Regions from separate parts of the Streptomyces noursei ATCC 11455 genome, predicted to be linked through region 2. Evidence: riboswitches for the same ligand, from Rfam matches in the RefSeq annotation. Region 2 holds a riboswitch; each other region holds the start of a gene.

The links. Region 2 has a riboswitch for cobalamin ahead of SNOUR_RS35290 (CbtB domain-containing protein). Riboswitches for the same ligand answer to the same signal wherever they lie in the genome.
Positions count from the first base shown of each region.
Region 1: another riboswitch for cobalamin. It lies ahead of SNOUR_RS14625 (ribonucleoside-diphosphate reductase subunit alpha); the one in region 2 lies ahead of SNOUR_RS35290 (CbtB domain-containing protein).
Region 3: another riboswitch for cobalamin. It lies ahead of nicT (Nickel transporter NicT); the one in region 2 lies ahead of SNOUR_RS35290 (CbtB domain-containing protein).

Region 1 is NZ_CP011533.1:3,529,501-3,535,488, forward strand. It holds gene SNOUR_RS14605 (GntR family transcriptional regulator) at 1-49, shown strand, start outside; gene SNOUR_RS14610 (DUF3311 domain-containing protein) at 275-535, shown strand; gene mctP (monocarboxylate uptake permease MctP) at 532-2,196, shown strand; gene SNOUR_RS14620 (GNAT family N-acetyltransferase) at 2,503-3,006, shown strand; cobalamin riboswitch at 3,176-3,328, shown strand; gene SNOUR_RS14625 (ribonucleoside-diphosphate reductase subunit alpha) at 3,493-5,898, shown strand; gene SNOUR_RS14630 (ribonucleotide-diphosphate reductase subunit beta) at 5,901-5,988, shown strand, end outside.
Region 2 is NZ_CP011533.1:8,243,430-8,249,417, forward strand. It holds gene SNOUR_RS35280 (CAP domain-containing protein) at 1-356, opposite strand, end outside; partial or broken gene mmsA (CoA-acylating methylmalonate-semialdehyde dehydrogenase) at 1,015-2,374, shown strand; cobalamin riboswitch at 2,443-2,590, shown strand; gene SNOUR_RS35290 (CbtB domain-containing protein) at 2,628-2,849, shown strand; gene SNOUR_RS35295 (CbtA family protein) at 2,871-3,623, shown strand; gene SNOUR_RS35300 (hypothetical protein) at 3,790-4,065, shown strand; gene SNOUR_RS35305 (histidine phosphatase family protein) at 4,093-4,683, opposite strand; gene SNOUR_RS35310 (DUF4328 domain-containing protein) at 5,204-5,848, opposite strand.
Region 3 is NZ_CP011533.1:6,431,911-6,437,898, reverse strand. It holds gene SNOUR_RS27325 (methyltransferase) at 1-579, shown strand, start outside; gene SNOUR_RS27320 (TetR/AcrR family transcriptional regulator) at 763-1,347, opposite strand; gene SNOUR_RS27315 (nucleoside/nucleotide kinase family protein) at 1,454-2,110, shown strand; gene SNOUR_RS27310 (MarR family winged helix-turn-helix transcriptional regulator) at 2,236-2,931, shown strand; gene SNOUR_RS27305 (alpha/beta fold hydrolase) at 2,928-3,779, shown strand; cobalamin riboswitch at 3,848-4,061, shown strand; gene nicT (Nickel transporter NicT) at 4,093-5,307, shown strand; gene SNOUR_RS27295 (VOC family protein) at 5,419-5,919, opposite strand.

The DNA of each region.
Region 1 (5,988 bases), 4.7 Mb from region 2:
CGGCGACCGCTACAAGTTCGTCGCCCGCCTCCAGCGCCCGACGGACTGAACCCGTCCGCGCATGCCGCACCGGGCCGGGCCGTACGGGCCCCGACCGCACCGCCGCCCGTCCACCGCGTCACGCCACGAGGGCCGTCCCGGCGCCTGCTCCGCCCAACTCCCCCGCGATAACCGCCGCATACCGATATGCGGACAGCTAGTGACGCGTGCCACGTCCCTGGCTTAGATTTCCAGCCGATCACACAGGAGTTCACCAGGGACGGGAGCCACGGTCATGGCCGAGAAAGCCGCACCACCGGACCGCAGACCGGTCGTCACCCCCACGCGTGTGGTGGCCGGACTGTGCCTGCTCGCCCCGTTCGTCGCGATGTTGTGGGTGAGTTCGTACGCCAGGATCGAGCCGACGCTGATCGGGATCCCGTTCTTCTACTGGTACCAGATGGCGTGGGTGCTGATCTCGACGGCGCTGACCGCCGTGGCCTACAAGCTGGTTCAGCGTGAGCAGCGCGCCCGTAAGGGTGGTGCGGACCGATGACGACCCCTGTCACGACGCTCGCCGCCGCCTCCCATGGCGTCAACGGCGTGGCGCTCGCCGTCTTCGTCTTCTTCTTCCTCGCCGTCACGGTCATGGGCTTCCTGGCCGCGCGCTGGCGCAGGGCCGAGCAGTCCGCCAGCCTCGACGAATGGGGCCTGGGCGGGCGGAGCTTCGGCACCTGGATCACCTGGTTCCTGCTGGGCGGCGACCTGTACACCGCGTACACGTTCGTGGCCGTGCCGGCGGCGATCTACACGGCCGGCGCCGCCGGCTTCTTCGCCGTCCCGTACACCATCCTGGTCTACCCGCTGATCTTCACCTTCCTGCCCCGGCTCTGGTCGGTCTCGCACCGGCACGGGTACGTCACCACCTCCGACTTCGTCCGCGGCCGCTTCGGCTCCAAGGGCCTGTCGCTGGCGGTGGCGCTCACCGGCCTGCTCGCCACGATGCCCTACATCGCGCTCCAACTCGTCGGCATCCAGGCCGTGCTGGACGTGATGGGGGTCGGCGGCGGCGAGCACGCCAACTGGTTCGTCAAGGACCTGCCGCTGCTGATCGCGTTCGCCGTGCTGGCCGCGTACACCTACTCCTCGGGCCTGCGGGCGCCCGCGCTGATCGCGTTCGTCAAGGACGGGCTGATCTACCTCGTCATCGTGGTGGCGATCATCTACATCCCGATCAAGCTGGGCGGCTTCGGCGAGATCTTCCACTCGGCCAAGGAAACGCTCGCCGTGCACGGGCCGACCGGCAAACCGCGCGGTGAACTGGCCAGCGGCCCCAACGCGCAGTGGGCGTACGCGACGCTCGCGCTCGGCTCGGCGCTGGCGCTGTTCATGTACCCGCACTCGATCACCGCGACGCTCTCCTCGCGCAGCCGCAACGTCATCCGCCGCAACACCACGATCCTGCCGCTCTACTCCCTGATGCTGGGCCTCCTCGCGCTGCTCGGCTTCATGGCGATCAAGGCCGGCACGGACACCCGGGGCAATGCGCAGTTGGCGATCCCGCAGCTCTTCGCGGACATGTTCCCCAGCTGGTTCGCCGGGGTGGCGTTCGCCGCGATCGGCATCGGCGCGCTGGTGCCCGCGGCGATCATGTCGATCGCCGCCGCCAACCTCTTCACCCGGAACGTCTACAAGGACTTCCTCAAGCCCACCGCCACGCCCGAGCAGGAGCACAAGGTCGCCAAGCTGGTCTCCCTGCTGGTCAAGGTCGGAGCGCTGGTCTTCGTCCTCACCATGGACAAGACCGTCGCGATCAACTTCCAGCTGCTGGGCGGCATCTGGATCCTGCAGACCATGCCGGCGCTGGTCGGCGGCCTCTTCACCCGGTGGTTCCACCGCTGGGCGCTGCTGGCCGGCTGGGCGATCGGCATGGTCTACGGCACCCTCGCCGCGTACGGGGTGGCCAGCCCGACCCAGAAGCACTTCGGCGGCTCCAGCGCGGAGATCCCCGGGATCGGCGAGATCGGCTACATCGGCCTCACCGCGTTCGTGCTGAACGTGGTGGTGACGGTCGTCCTGACGGTCGTCCTCAAGGCCCTCAAGGCCCCTGAGGGCACCGACGAGACCTCCCCCGACGACTACACCGCCGACCTCGGCGACAAGGGCGTCGTCGCCGACCTGCCGCCGGCGACGACGGGTGCGCCGGCGGGGCACTGAGGCGCGCCGACACCTACGGTCGAGGGCCGCCGCGCTCCCCCAGGGGCGCGGCGGCCCTCCGCCGTGCAGGGGACGCACGCGGCCGAGGGGGCAGTCCGTCAGCCGCCGGGTGTCGAACGCCCTGCCCACCGGTGACGGGAGGGAGAGCGGATCGCCGGGCGGGGTCATGGAACCTTCTCCTTCCGGAGAGCTGCGGAGTGGCGGAGCGGAGACCTCTGACACCGACCATAACGACGGCCACTGACAGTGACGACCGCACTCAACGACCCGGCCGCACACGCCCGTTGGCTCGGTCACACTGGCCCCATGGACATCACGATCAGACCCGTACGCCAGGCGGAGTTCGAGACGGTCGGGGAGCTCGTGGCGGAGGTGTATCTGGCCGAGGGGTTGCTGCACGGCGGGGCGCACGATCCGTACGCGGCGGAGCTGCGGAAGGTGGCGCACCGCGCGGAGCACGCCGAGGTGCTGGTGGCCGCGGACGGGGTGGACGGGGCGGTGCTGGGCGCGGTGACGTTCGCGGCGCACGGCAGCCCGTACGCGGAGTTGGCCGGGCCCGGGGAGGGCGAGTTCCGGATGCTGGCGGTGCGGCCCGAGGGGCGCGGGCGCGGCATCGGGGAGGCCCTGGTGCGGGCCTGTCTGACGCGGGCGCGGGCGCTGGGGCTGCGCGGGATGGTGCTGTCGAGCCAGCAGCACCTGCTGCCGGCGCACCGGCTCTACCGGCGGCTGGGGTTCGCGCGGGCGGCCGAGCGGGACTGGGCCCCGGTGCCCGGTCTCACGCTGTGGGCGTTCGCCCGCGAGCTGACCTGAGCGGCGTTCCGGCGGGCTCCGAGCCGCCTTCGGGCGGGCCGCCGGCGGGATTTCGGCGGGGTTCCGAGGCGTTTCGGAGGGGATCCGGGCGAGTCGGCGCTTCGTACACCTGGGGGAATGGTATGAGGCGGCGACACAAGATGTGGGGGTGCGTGCGGGGAGCGACACAAGATGTATGCTCGTCCTCGCTGTCGCCGCAGGGGAATCCGGTGCGAATCCGGAACTGTCCCGCAACGGTGTGCGAGCGCGGACCACGGCCCTTTCCCCAAGGGCCGGTCGAGCGCTCCCGAGTCCGAGGACCTGCCGACGGTACGCCCGCACCGCCATCGGTGCGGCGTCGATACGTCCGGGCCCCGAGGGATGGGCAGATGGACGCCGCGCGGCCGACCCGCGCACCCCCGGTTCGCCGCGGGGTGCCCCCTGCCCGCACGGCTCCCGTCATGCCGCCACCCCTCCCGGCCCCCGCCGAGTGAGGGAGAGCATCAGGTGACCATCGCGCCAACGGAGCCAGCGTCAGACGCCGAGGTCGTGCAGCCCGTGGTGGCCGCGCCTCCCGCGCACGCGGACGGGCCGGGCACCGCCCTGCTGCGGACGCTGACCGAGCTGACCGCGGACCTGACCGCGACCGACCCCGGCAAGGTGGCCGCCGCCGCGCTGCGCGGCCGGCACCCCGGGTCCGACGAGGCCGAGTTGCGGGCGCTGGCCACCGAGGCCGCGGCCGGGCTGATCGCCGACGAGCCGCAGTACTCCAAGCTCGCCGCGCGGCTGCTCACCCTCGCCGTCGCCGAGGAGGCCGCCGGTCAGGGCGCCACCTCCTTCTCGGCGTCGATCGCGGTCGGCCACCAGGAGGGGCTGATCGCGGACGTCACCGCCGCGTTCGTCGACACCCACGCCGAGCGGCTGGACGCGCTGGTCGACAGGGCACTGGAGGCCGGCGCCGACGACCGGTTCGGGTACTTCGGGCTGCGCACCCTGCACTCGCGCTATCTGCTGCGGCACCCCACCACCCGCAAGGTGATCGAGACGCCCCAGCACTTCCTGCTGCGGGTGGCCTGCGGGCTCGCCGAGGACGACTCGGCGCGGGCGCTCGCGGACGTCGCCGAGCTGTACCGGATGACCAGCACGCTCTCCTACCTACCGTCCTCCCCCACGCTCTTCAACTCCGGCACCCGCCACCCGCAGATGTCCTCCTGCTATCTGCTGGACTCCCCGCTGGACGAGCTGGACTCCATCTACGACCGCTACCACCAGGTGGCCCGGCTCTCGAAGCACGCCGGCGGGATCGGCCTGTCGTACTCCCGGATCCGCGCCCGCGGTTCGCTGATCCGCGGCACCAACGGGCACTCCAACGGCATCGTGCCGTTCCTGCGCACCCTGGACGCGTCGGTGGCCGCGGTCAACCAGGGCGGCCGCCGCAAGGGCGCGGCCTGCGTCTACCTGGAGAGCTGGCACGCCGACATCGAGGAATTCCTGGAGCTGCGGGACAACACCGGCGAGGAGGCCCGCCGGACCCACAACCTCAACATCGCGCACTGGATCCCGGACGAGTTCATGCGCCGGGTGGAGGCGGACGCGGACTGGTCGCTGTTCTCCCCCTCGGACGTGCCCGAGCTCGTCGACCTGTGGGGCGAGGAGTTCGACACCGCCTACCGGGCGGCGGAGGCCGCGGGCAAGGCCCTCAAGCAGGTGCCGGCCAGGGTGCTGTACTCCCGGATGATGCGCACCCTGGCGCAGACCGGCAACGGCTGGATGACGTTCAAGGACGCCGCCAACCGCACCGCCAACCAGACCGCCGAGCCCGGCCGGGTCGTGCACTCCTCCAACCTGTGCACCGAGATCCTGGAGGTCACCGACGACGGCGAGACCGCGGTCTGCAACCTGGGGTCGGTCAACCTCGCGGCCCACCTGGGCGCCGAGGGCGAGATGGACTGGGAGCGGCTGGACGCCACCGTCCGCACCGCCGTGACCTTCCTCGACCGGGTCGTGGACATCAACTTCTACCCGACCGAGCAGGCCGCCGCCTCCAACTCCCGCTGGCGGCCGGTCGGTCTGGGCCTGATGGGCCTGCAGGACGTCTTCTTCCGGCTGCGGCTGCCGTTCGACTCGGCCGAGGCCCGGGAGCTGTCCACCCGCATCTCCGAGCGGATCATGCTGGCCGCCTACGAGGCGTCCGCCGACCTCGCCGAGCGGCACGGCCCGCACGCGGCCTGGTCCGCGACCCGTACGGCGCGCGGCGTGCTGCACCCGGACCACTACCCGAACGCAGAGCCGCGCTGGGCGGACCGCTGGACGGCGCTGCGCACCCGGATCGCCGCGACCGGGATGCGCAACTCGCTGCTGCTGGCCATCGCGCCGACCGCCACCATCGCCTCCATCGCCGGCGTCTACGAGTGCATCGAGCCGCAGGTCTCCAACCTCTTCAAGCGCGAGACGCTGTCCGGTGAGTTCCTCCAGGTCAACACGTACCTGATCGAGGAGCTCAAGGAGTTGGGCCTGTGGGACGCGCGGACCCGGGACGCGCTGCGGGAGGCCAACGGCTCCGTCCAGGAGCTGGCCTGGATCCCCGAGGACGTCCGGTACCGCTACCGCACGGCCTGGGAGATCCCCCAGCGCGCCCTGATCGACATGGCCGCGGACCGCACGCCGTACCTGGACCAGAGCCAGTCGCTCAACCTCTTCATGGCGTCGCCGACCATCGGCAAGCTCAGCTCGATGTACGCCTACGCCTGGAAGCGCGGCATCAAGACCACGTACTACCTGCGCTCGCGGCCGGCGACCCGGATCGCCCAGTCGGCCCGCGCCGCGTCCGTCCCCGCACAGCTGCCGGTGGCCGACCCCGAGGCGGTCGCCTGCTCCCTGGAAAACCCCGAGTCCTGCGAGGCATGCCAGTAATCATGACCACTGCACCCGAGAAGAACGCCGGCGCCGCCCACACCGTCACCACCGGCGGCCGCAAGAACCTCCTCGACCCGGGGTTCGAGC
Region 2 (5,988 bases):
TGCGACATGTTGTGGTGGTCCGCCATGTCCTTGCTGTGGGCTTGGGCGGCCTTTGTCAGCTTTGCGTTGAGGGTCAAGGGGGAGCAGCCGGCCTTGCCGCGCTCCTTGTTGACGAGTTCCAGTACGCGGGCCGTCGTGCCGGAGGTCGGCGCGGCGGAGGCGGCGGAGGCGGCGGCGTTCGGAGCCGAGGCGGGTGCCGCCGACACCGCGCCCGTCCGGTGGTGGTGGAAGTGCCCTGCCTCGTAGGGCTGTTCGCCGCGGCAGGCCATGGCGACGGAGGGGACGCCCACGGCGGCCACGGCGAGGGCGGCGACCGTTATCCGCCGGTGGTTCCGCGTCCTGCGGTGCTTGCTCATGCGTGACCTCGCTCGTTCGTTGCGGTTCGCCGTCGGACGGTCGGGTCCGCCCCGTTCCCGGTGCCTGGGTGGGGCGGGCGCCGCGCCGGCCGTCATTCTGAGAAGCGCCGCATATCCGGGGCAATGGGGCTTTCTCCTACCCGTGGTAGTAGGCCCCGTACCGGCTTGTCACGGGCGGATGGTCGTGCTGCCCGGCTCCCCGCGGACTCCCTTTGGGTCTGGCGTGACGTCAGGGGCCGGTGGTGCGCCGTTGAATGGGTGAAAGGGTCAGGGAGGCCGGCGGGCGCCGCCCGATGTGCGCGTCATCGCCAGATCAAGGCGGACAAAGCCCAATTTGTCGCCGTGGCGGGCTCTACTATGCGCCGTAGTTCGCGGCGCCGGCCCGTATGACGGATGTCACGGGCGGGGGCGGAGCGGGGCCGAGCGGGGTTCGGGGGCGCGTCGCGCGTGCATGTCGCGGACTGTCCGGCGTGGCGTCCCGTGGTGTCTGTGGCGCGCGGAAGGGGCGGCGGACGAGGGCCCCCGCGGCCCCCGCCGCCTGACGACCCTCGCGCCATACGCGATCCCGCGCCACCGACTGAGGCACGCCCCGCAACGCGCGGGCCTGCCCCGGTCAGCGCGCCATCCCCTGGATCCCACCTGACGAGAGCAGGAATCCATGGTCCGTGAACGAACCCATGAGCCCGTCCGCGACATCACCCACTTCGTGGGCGGCACCCACACCCCGGGAACCTCGGGGTCCTACGGCGACGTATGCGACCCCAACACCGGCCGGGGGTCCAGGCCCGGGTCCCGCTCGCCACCCGCGGTGAGACCGAGGCCGCCATCGCCGACGCGCCCGAGGCCAACGCGGCCTGGACGTCGTGGAGTTCGCCGCCGGCGTCCCGCACCTGCTGAAGGGCGAGTTCACCGACAATGCCGGCACCGGAATCGACGTCCACTTGCTGCACGCCCCGATCGGGGTGGCCGCCGGCATCACCCCGTTCAACTTCCCCGCGATGATTCCGCTCTGGCCGGCGGCACCGACCCTGGCCTGCGGGAACGCCGTCATCCTCAATCCCTCCGAGCGTGCCCCGTCCGTCCCGCTGCGGATCGCCGAACTGTTCCTGGCGGCGGGGCTGCCGCCGGGCGTGCTGAACGTCGTCAACGGCGGCAAGGAAGCCGTCGACACCCTGCTGACGGCCCCCAGGGTCGGGGCGCCCGGCTTCGGCGGCTCCACGCCGATCGCCGCCCACGTGTATGCCACCGCCGCCGCCCACGGCAAGCGCGCGCAGTGCTTCGGCGGCGCCAAGAACCACCTGATCGTGATGCCGGACGCCGACCTCGACCAGGCGGTGGACGCGTTGATCGGTGCCGGCTACGGCTCGGCGGACGAGCGCTGCATGGCGGTCTCCGTGGCGCGTCCCCGTCGGCGAGGGCCACCGCCGAGGCGCTCGTCGCGCGACTGGCGGAGCGCATCGGAGGGCTGCGGGTGGGCCGGAGCGACGACCCCGAGGCGGACTTCGGGTCGCTGGTCGGCCGGGACGCGGTGGACCGGGTGCGTTCCTATGTCGATGCGGGGGTGGCCGAGGGCGCCGAACTCGTCGTCGACGGCCGGGACTTCGCCCTGCCGGGCCACGAGGACGGGTTCTTCGCCGGGGCGTCGCTCTTCGACCGCGTCACGCCGGACATGCGGATCTACCAGGAGGAGATCTTCGGGCCCGTACTGTCCGTCGTCCGCGCCGCCGACTACGAGGAGGCCCTGCGGCTGCCCAGCGAGCACGCCTTCGGCAACGGCGTCGCCCTGTTCACCCGGGACGGCGACACGGCGCGCGACTTCACCCGGCGGGTGAACACCGGCATGGTCGGCGTCAACGTGCCCATTCCGGTGCCGGTCGCCCACCACACCTTCGGCGGCTTGGAAGCGCTCCGGCTTCGGCGACCTCAACCAGCACGGACCGGACGCCATCCGCTTCTATACCCGCACCAAGACCGTGACCTTCGTCGACAAGCGCCCGCCCCGCTTCACCCACCGCTGACCCGTCCAGCCACCGGCCGGGCCGCACCCGTCGGGTGCGGCGCAGGAGCGTTGGCCCGGCCTTGGCGATGCACCTGACACGCGGTACCTTCTCTTCGATAGCGACGACGGCGAAGCGGAAGCCGGTGGAAATCCGGCACGGTCGCGCCACTGTGTGCGACACGCCCCCCGGGGGTGTGTCGTGAGTCAGACCCGCGGCCCTCGTCCTGTGCACCACCGAGATGGGACGCGAACTCCCAGAAGGAGGTTCTGCCATGGCGCAGACCGTTGCCCAGCCGACATCCACCACTCCCGTCGTTCCCGCCACGCTGCCGCTGAAGGCGATCGCTCCGTGGGCGGTCTTCTTCGGCGTTCTGATGCTCGTCCTGCTCTACTTCGTGGGCGCGGAGCAGGGCGCCACGTCCGTGTTCAGCGGCACCGACGTGCACGAGTGGGTCCACGACGCCCGCCACCTGCTCGGTTTCCCCTGCCACTGACGCAAGGGACGCCCCAGCCGCATGAACTCCGCAACGGTAAGAAATCTGCTCGTACGAGGCATGCTCGCCGGCCTGGGCGCCGGCGTGCTGGCCCTCGTCGTCGCCTACGTCCTCGGTGAGCCGAGCGTCAACAGCGCGATCGGTTTCGAGGAGGCCCACTCCCACGAGCACGAGATGGAGGTCGTCTCCCGCACTCTGCAGTCCACCGCCGGTCTCGCCACCGGCGTCCTGGTCTACGGAGTGGCCTTCGGCGGCATCGCCGCCCTCGCCTTCTGCTTCGCACTCGGCCGCGTCGGACGCTTCGGCCCCCGGGCCACCGCACTGCTGCTGTCCGGCACCGCACTGCTGGCCGTGTACGTCGTGCCGTTCCTGAAGTACCCGGCCAACCCGCCGTCGGTGGGCGACCCGGACACCATCGGCAAGCGCACCACGCTGTACTTCCTGATGATGGTGCTCAGCGTCCTCCTGGCGGTCGCCGCCACCCAGCTGGGCAAGCGCCTCGCGCCCAGCCTGGGCACCTGGTGGGCGACCGTGGTCGCGGTGGCCGCCTTCGTCGTCGTGATCGGGCTGGCGTACCAGTTCCTGCCGGTCGTCAACGAGGTGCCGAAGGACTTCCCGGCCGCCCTGCTGTGGCGGTTCCGGCTCTCCGCACTGGCCGTCCAGGCCGTGCTGTGGGGCGGATTCGGGCTGCTCTTCGGTGAGTTGGCCGAGCGGCAGCTGCATCCCGCGCCGGCGAGAGCCTCGTCCGGACACACGGTTCCCGCCTCGAACTGAACGGGTTTGGGACACAAAAGGGCCCTTCGGAACTCTCCGAGGGCCCTTTTGCGTTATGCCGGACACGACGACGGAGGTCACGGTCACACACCACGGGCGGGCCGGTCCGGCCCGCCCGATCGGGGCACGGGTCGGGGCCGCCGGAGGCGACGAGCGGAGGAGCCGTATGGCCAGAACCCCCCAGCCGCGTCACATCACCCTCGGCGGCCGTGCGGCGGTGGCGCTGACCCTTGAGGAGTACGAGCGACTGATCGCGAGCCGCCGCCAGATCGGCGGCCAGAGCGCGCGGGTACGGGTGCTCGCCCAGCAGGTCAAACGGACCGAGCGACTGCTCTCGGAGCTGGAGGCCCTGGTCGGTGGCCCCGACGGCCGCACCGACACCGACCGCCTGCGCCGCGCGATCGCGGAGCTGCTCCGCCGCCACCGGGACGAGGCCCACTGACCCCACGCGGCACACCCGCCGCAGCCGTCAGCTGCCGGGCTCCGCGCCGGAGGCGAGGGCGCGCCCGAGCCGCAGGTTCCAGCGCCCGGACCGACCGCTGACCTCGGTGGCCGTGAGCGGGGGCACGTCGATCCGCCAGAACGCCTCCTCGGGCGCGCCCAGCACGTGTACCACCACCGCCCGTACGACCTCCGGTTCGACCACGGCGAGCGTCCTGCCGTCGGCCCGGCCGCAGGCGTCCAGCCACTGCGCGACACGCCCGCACAGGTCCCGCACCGACTCGCCGCCGTGCGGCGCCGCGCCGGGCTCGGTCAGCCACCGGGCCACCGCCTCGGGCTCGGCCGCCGCCACGTCGTCGAGGGTCCGCCCCGACCAGCGGCCGACGTCCAGGCCCGCGAGCTCCGGGCCCGACGGGTCGCCGTCGAGGCCGAGCGCCGCGGCCGTCTCCCGACAGCGCACGCTGGGCGAGACACGGACCCGGCCGGCGGCCGGCAGGGCACCGGCCGCCGCCCTGGCCTGTGCCGCTCCGCCGGCGTCGAGCGAACCGCCGTCGTCGAAGCGGCCCTGCCGCAGCGACGGGCCGATCGCCGGTGAGATGAGGGTGATGCGGCTGGTCACGCGGTGGCTCCTCCTGCTTCGGGCATGGCACTGCGTCCTGCCACGGGATACGGCACGTAGGTGAGTGTCCCGCGGCGGCCCGCACGACCGTGATCCCGTGCCGCTCGGCGGACCGTCGCGAACCTCCGCGTCCGGGCCGTTCGGGTGTCGGCAAAAGTAGCATCCGCATCATTCGCGGGTTGCGCGGATTCGCGGCCCGCGGCGGTACGGATTCCGCCCGTCGGAGCGGTGGCCCGACGGCCGTCGCGTGCGGCGCCCCGTGCGAACCTCGGCACCACCAGCCTCGGGTGAACGCCGAGTTCCTCGACCAGTGCGGCCCGGCAGCGCTCCACGAGTCGGGCGCTCACTGATGCGGGTATCGCCTGACTGCTTCGAAGGGGCGAACGGTCGGTCCTCGGACACGGCTGGCCGAAGACCGACGAAGACCCGGCTTGGTCCGCGCGACTCACCCCGGATTGACGGCAAAGGGCAAGGGGATGGAACGGCTGAGAGCCGGGCGTGATGTCAGGATCCTCATCCTCTAGTGCATGTGATCTTGCTGTACCGCGGTGAGGGCGCGGACGACGAAGACGCCGGCCGCGGCCGCGCCGACGACGGCCGCATCGACCACCAGCAGCAGGGCCGCGTTCGTATAGGCGCGGGCGATGGCGGCGTCCGTGGTGCCGGCGTACAGGCCCGCTCCGCCCAGAAAGCCGACCAGCCACAGGCCCCACCACCAGTTCACGGCGCGCGGCAAGCGCTCACCGGGGGCGCTGGCGCGGTGGATGTCCACGACGATCCCCCGGGGAATCCACAGGTTGGCGATGGGGACGATCCAGCCTGCGTAGACCCACGGCCAGGCGTAGCGCGGGCGCTGTCCCGACAGGGTGCGCGCGTTGTCCCGGACGCGCCACAGCCAGGCCAGGAAGGCGAGCGCGCACAGCACCGTGACCGCGTCTCCCACGGCACTGACGACGTGGTACGCGTTCTCCAGCGCGGTCAGCGGGCGGTGCCGGCCGCCGCCCTGGTCCGGCGGCCCGGACGGCGGCTGTCCGGCCGCGGCGAGCTGGACCTGCCATACGGCCCTGGCCGCCCACGTCGCGCCGGCGAGGACAAGGGCGGCGACGGCGCAGAGGGCCGCTCCCCGGATCGGGCGCAGGGCGGGCGGTGCCATGCGATCGTTCACGCGGTCAACCTTTCGTAGGGGAGGTGGGGCCCGTCGCGTCCGACACCGACGAACCCGCCTCGCCCCTCGACGAGCGTCGGGCATCGAGGGCGGAGATTCGGGGTGGCCCGTGGGGAGGAGGAACTGCTGGCTCTCACCGT
Region 3 (5,988 bases), 1.8 Mb from region 2:
TACGTCGACCTGGTCGCCGAGGCCCCGCTGCCCGGCCGCGACCTGGCGTTCGACATCGGTACCGGCACCGGCGTCCTGGCATCGGTGCTGGCCCGTCGCGGCGTGCGGCAGATCGTGGCCACCGACCAGGACCCGCGCGCCCTGGCCTGCGCCCGCGAGAACACCGCGCGACTGGGCGTCGCCGACCGGGTGGAGATCGTCGCGGCCGACCTGTTCCCGGCCGGCCGCGCCCCGCTCGTCGTCTGCAACCCCCCGTGGGTGCCCGCCAAGCCGACCTCTCCCGTGGAGCACGCGGTCTACGACCCCGGCAACCGGATGCTGCACGGCTTCCTGACCGGTCTGGCCGACCATCTGACCCCGGGCGGCGAGGGCTGGCTCATCCTCTCCGACCTGGCCGAACACCTCGGCCTGCGGTCACGCGCCGAACTCCTCGACGCCTTCGCCCGGGGCGGCCTCACCGTCCTCGACCGGCTCGACATCGCCCCCCGGCACCCACGCGCCCAGGACACCTCCGACCCGCTCCACGTGGCCCGCGCCGCGGAGGTCACGTCCCTGTGGCGGCTGGGCACGGCGGACTGAACGAGGACGGGGCGGCCGGGCGTACCCCACGGGCGGCCGACGGAAAGTATCGGAAGCACACCGCCCGGGGCGCCCCGTGCCGGGCCTCCCCTGCCGCCCCGTCGCCCCGTTTTCTCGTCGCCCCGTTTTCTCGTTCTTCTCGCCTTCTCGAACGGGCCCCACGGTCGTCTCCTCGAACAGGCCCTACGGCCGCAGCCCGGCGCAGACGGTGCGCACATAGCGGTGCCAGTCACCGGCGCCGTTGCGGATCACCGCGGCCAGTCCGCACACCGCCATCACCACGTCCTCCACCTCGGCGTCCGCCCGGACCGACCCCTCCTCCTTGCCGCGGGCGAGGAGTTGGGCGGCGACCCCCTCGGCGCGCTCCCGGCCCTCGCCGGCCGGTTCGGTGGAGCCGAACGCCGCCTCGATCGCCGCGGAGAGCCCGCGCTCGGCGTCGAGCACCTCCCCGATGTGCGTGAGATAGGCGGCCAGCCCCTCGGCGGCGGTCGGGCACGCCAGGCAGCGGCTGCGCCCGAACTCCACGATCTCCGCCTGCCGTTGCTCCCCCACGGCGGCGATCAGCGCGGCCCGATTGGGGAAGTGCCGGTAGACCGTCCCGATCCCGACGCCCGCGGCACGTGCGATCTCGGGCATCTGTGCCTCGTCGCCGTGCGCCCGCAGCATCTCCCGTGCGGCGTCCAGCACCCGGCCGCGATTGCGCTCGGCGTCGGCGCGCGGCCGGCGCTGCGGGGCAGGAGAGCTGGCGGAGGCGGCGGTACGGGGCACACCGCCGATGCTACTGGCCGCACACCGGGCGGAATCGGACGACGTCCGGCGGGCCGGGCCGGTTGCCCGGCGCCGACCCCGCCCCATCAGGCACGATGGACCCATCATGAACCTCGACGACCTCGCGGCCCGGGCCCGCCGGCTCGCCGCTTCCGCGACGCCCGGCCGGCGCCGGCTGCTCGGCATCGCCGGGCCTCCGGGCGCCGGCAAGTCCACCCTCGCCGCCTGGCTGGCGGCGGAGCTGACCGGCCAGGCGGCGCTCGTCCCGATGGACGGCTTCCACCTCGCCGAGACGGAGTTGCGCCGCCTGGGCCGCACGGACCGCAAGGGGGCGCCGGACACCTTCGACCCGGCCGGTTACGCGGCCCTGCTGTCCCGCCTGCGCTCCCCCGAACCCGGCACACCCGTCTACGCCCCCGCGTTCGACCGCCGCATCGAGGAGCCGGTCGCCGGCAGCATCCCGGTGGCCCCGCACATCCCGCTCGTCATCACCGAGGGCAACTACCTCCTGCTGCACTCCGACCCCTGGGCGCGGATCCGCGAACTGCTCGACGAGGTCTGGTTCATGGAACTGGACGGCCAGGAGCGGGTGCGGCGGCTGATCGCCCGCCACGAGCGGTTCGGCCGCCTGCGCATCGACGCCGAGGATTTCGTCCGCACCTCCGACGAGGCCAACGCCCGCCTCGTGGCGGCCACCCGCCCCCGGGCCGACCTCGTCGTGACCTTCACCGAGGACGAGGCCCCGCCCCGGACGGACGACTGACCCGCCCGGACCCCACCGCCGCCGGTCCCGACGCGACCCCAACTCGGCTCCGCGCCGCACCCCTTCTCCTCGGCCGGGTATCAACACCCCTTCCAAAATGACATCATGGATGTCATCATGACAGCATGAGTGTCATCGAGGGGGATGCCGGCCATGGCGCCGGCCAGGGCATCGGCGCGGATTCCGATGCCGTCGACACCCGACGGACCGCCGACCCGCCGGCGGCGACCGAGGAGCTGTTGCACGACGTCATCCGGCGGCTGTGGCCGCTGCACCGGACGATCGTGCGCGCCGTGGAGCGGGAACTGGAAGGCACCGGCATGACCGCCGGCGAGCACGCCCTGCTCGACGCACTGCGCACCCACGGGCCGCGCACCGTCCCGCAGTTGGCGCGCTCCCTGGGCCTGGACCGACAGCCGGTGCAGCGCTGGGTGAACCACGCGGCGGATCTGGGCCTGGTCGTGACGGCCCCCAATCCCGCGCACCGCCGCTCGTCGCTGATCCGGCTCACCGACGAGGGCACCGAGGTGATGCGCGGGATACAGGACGCCGAGGCGGCGGAACTCCGCCGCGGGCTGGCCGACCTGTCGCCCGGGGAGGTCCGCACGGCGCTGCGGGTCCTGGATCGGCTCGGCGAGGAATTCCGGCACTTGGCGGACGGCTCGCGCGTTCCCCCGGAGGAAAGCGGCAATCCCGAAATGCCGGACGCCGCCGACCAGGAGGACGCACAGGCCGCGATACCGCCCGCACACGGGCACCGACCGCCGGCGCCCGCCCGACCAGCCGACCGCCCGACGCAGACAGAAGGCCCCGCAGCATGACCCACGACTTCCAGGCATGGTCCGAGATCGACAACGGCACCGTGCCGATCGCCGACGACGGCGAGCTGTTCTACGAGACGGCCGGCTCGGGACCTGCGGTGGTGCTGCTGCACGGCGGCATGCTCGACCAGCACATGTGGGACGAGCAGTTCTCCTGGCTGGTCAACTCCGGCCTGCGGGTGGTCCGTTACGACTCCCGCGGCCACGGCCTCTCCTCCACGGTGACGGGCGACTGGGCCAACCACGACGACCTGGCGGCCCTGCTGGACGCGCTCGACATACCGCGCGCCGTCCTCGTCGGCCTCTCGCACGGCTCCCGGGTCGCGCTGGACACCGCGCTCGCCCACCCGGACCGGGTCTCGGCCCTCTTCCTCGCCGCCCCCGGGGTCAGCGGTCGCCCCTTCACCGACCCCTTCGTCCTGGAGCACATCCGGGGGCAGGTCGCCGCGATCGGTGCACCGGACGGCGCGGAGCGCTATGTGGAGCACTTCCTCCGGATGTGGGTGGACGGGCCGTACCGCGCGCCGTCCGCCGTGCACCCCGGCTTCCGGGAGCGGATGCGTGCCTCCGCGAGCGCCAATGTCGAGGTGCACGCCGACGGTGTGGGCGCCGGCATGCCCCTGGAGGTCGGCGCCGCGGACCGCCTGGCCGAGATCAAGGTGCCGACCACCGTCCTCGACGGCGACCTCGACTCCACCGACATATCCGCCAACGCCCACGCCATAGCGCTACAGGTCCCCGGCGCCCGCCGCATCCGCGTCCCCGCCGCGGGCCATATGGTGAACCTGGAGAACACCCCGCTCTTCGACCAGGAATTGCACGCCTTCCTGTCGTCCCTGGCCCTCTGAGACGGCCCGTCCCGCCCCGGGCGAGGGCCCGGGGCGCCACCGGGCCGGCCCGCTGCCCTCGGCGCCCGCTAGAGTGACCGGGCCGTGGTGATCGGGAAGACCGGTGCAGGACCTTGTGTCCCAGGCCGGCGCGGCCCTCGCCACTGTGATCGGGGAGTTTCCACCCCTCTCCGTACGCGCCCGGTGCGCGTACGGCGCCACTGACCGCAGCCTGCGGCCGGGAAGGCGGGGCGGACGCGTGCACCCGTAAGCCAGGAGACCGGCCACGGCATCTCACGAACTGATCCACGAGGTGCTGGAGCGTGATGGCCGAATGGCCCTGTCCACGAATACCCCGGGAAATTCCCCCTCCCCCCGCGACGCGTCCCTCGGCGGCATATCCGGATCCACCGGTTCCTTCCGCTGGCAGCGTCGGGACACCGTCCGCACGGCCGGGCTGATGACCGTGATCGCCGTGCTGCACATCGTCGCCTTCGGCGTGCTGTTCCTGCTGGTCGTGCCGGGCCACTACACGGTCGGCAGCCAGGTGTTCGGTGCCGGCCTCGGCATCACCGCGTACACCCTGGGCATGCGGCACGCCTTCGACGCCGACCACATCGCGGCGATCGACAACACCACCCGCAAGCTGATGGCCGACGGCAAACGGCCGGTCTCGGTGGGCTTCTGGTTCGCCCTCGGCCACTCCAGCGTGGTCGTCGTGATGGCCGCGCTGGTGGCGGGCGGCGCCCAGCTCGCCGGCACGCTGATGAACGACAACTCCCGTACACACCAGGTGCTCGGCCTCGTCGGCACGACCGTCTCCGGCACCTTCCTCTACCTCATCGCCGCCCTCAACCTCATCGCCCTGGTCGGCATCCTGAAGGTCTTCCGGGCGATGCGGGCGGGCGCGTACGACGAGCAGGAGCTGGAGCGGCACCTGGATTCCCGGGGCTTCATGAACCGGATCCTGGGCCGTCTCACCAAGTCCATCAGCCGGCCCGGCCAGATGTTCCCGCTCGGTTTCCTCTTCGGCCTCGGCTTCGACACCGCGACCGAGGTGACGCTGATGGTGATGGCGGGCAGCGGTGCCGCGGCGGGCCTGCCCTGGTACGCGATCCTGTGCCTGCCGCTGCTGTTCGCCGCCGGGATGAGCCTGTTCGACACCCTGGACGGCACGTTCATGAACTTCGCCTACCAGTGGGCGTTCTCCAACCCGGTGCGCAAGGTCTACTACAACCTCACCATCACGGGCCTGTCGATCGCGGTCGCGTTCCTCATCGGCACCATCGAGCTGGTGACCGTCCTGCACGACAAGTTCGGGCTGGACGACCCGCTGACGGCCGGGATCTCCTCCCTCGACCTGGACAACGTGGGCTTCATCATCGTCGGCCTGTTCGTCGTGGTGTGGGCCGCGGCGCTGGCGTACTGGCGCCTGGGCGGCGTCGAGAAGCGCTGGACCGCCCGCACGGCGAACGCCCGGCCCGCCGACGACACCGTCCCGGCACCCCGCACCGGGGACACCGACACCCCGTCCCCCGACACCCCCTGAGCACCACCGCCCGTGGGATGCGGCCTCCCCCTCCCCCTTAACAAGGGACGGAGGGAAAGGCCGCACTCCACGGGCAGCACGCACACCGACAGCGCTCGTCCGCGCGACGCCTCAGGTGGCCGAGCCGGCCGCCGCTCCGGTCAGCAGGTCCGGGCCCCAGCGCTCCAGCGCCGCCGCCAGGTCGAGCGGCCGCAGCCGGTCCGCCACCTCCGCCCCCGGCCAGTCCTCCCGCGGCACCCGCCACATCACCTCGAACTCGTTGCCGTCCGGGTCCCGCGCGTAGAGCGACTTGGAGACCAGGTGGTCGCTGGTCCCCACCAGCGCGCCCCGCTCCCGCAGCCGTTCCGCGATCACCGAGAGATCGCCCAGCGTCCCGACCTCCCAGGCCAGGTGGTACAGCCCGATCCGGCCGCCCTCCGGCCCGGGCGCGTCCGGCCCCACCGCGAACAGCCCCAGATCGTGGTCGTTGTGCGAATCGGGCGCGCTCAGAAAGGCCGCCCGCCCCGGAATCTCCACGTCGACCGTGAATCCCAGCACCTCGGTGTAGAACGCCACCGACCGCGCCACCTCACGGATGTACAGCACCGCGTGATTGAGCCGCCGTACGGACATCGATCCTCCATTCCTTACCTCAACTCGTCCCCCGCCGTGTGTCTGCCGGTGCGCACGCAATTTACTTGA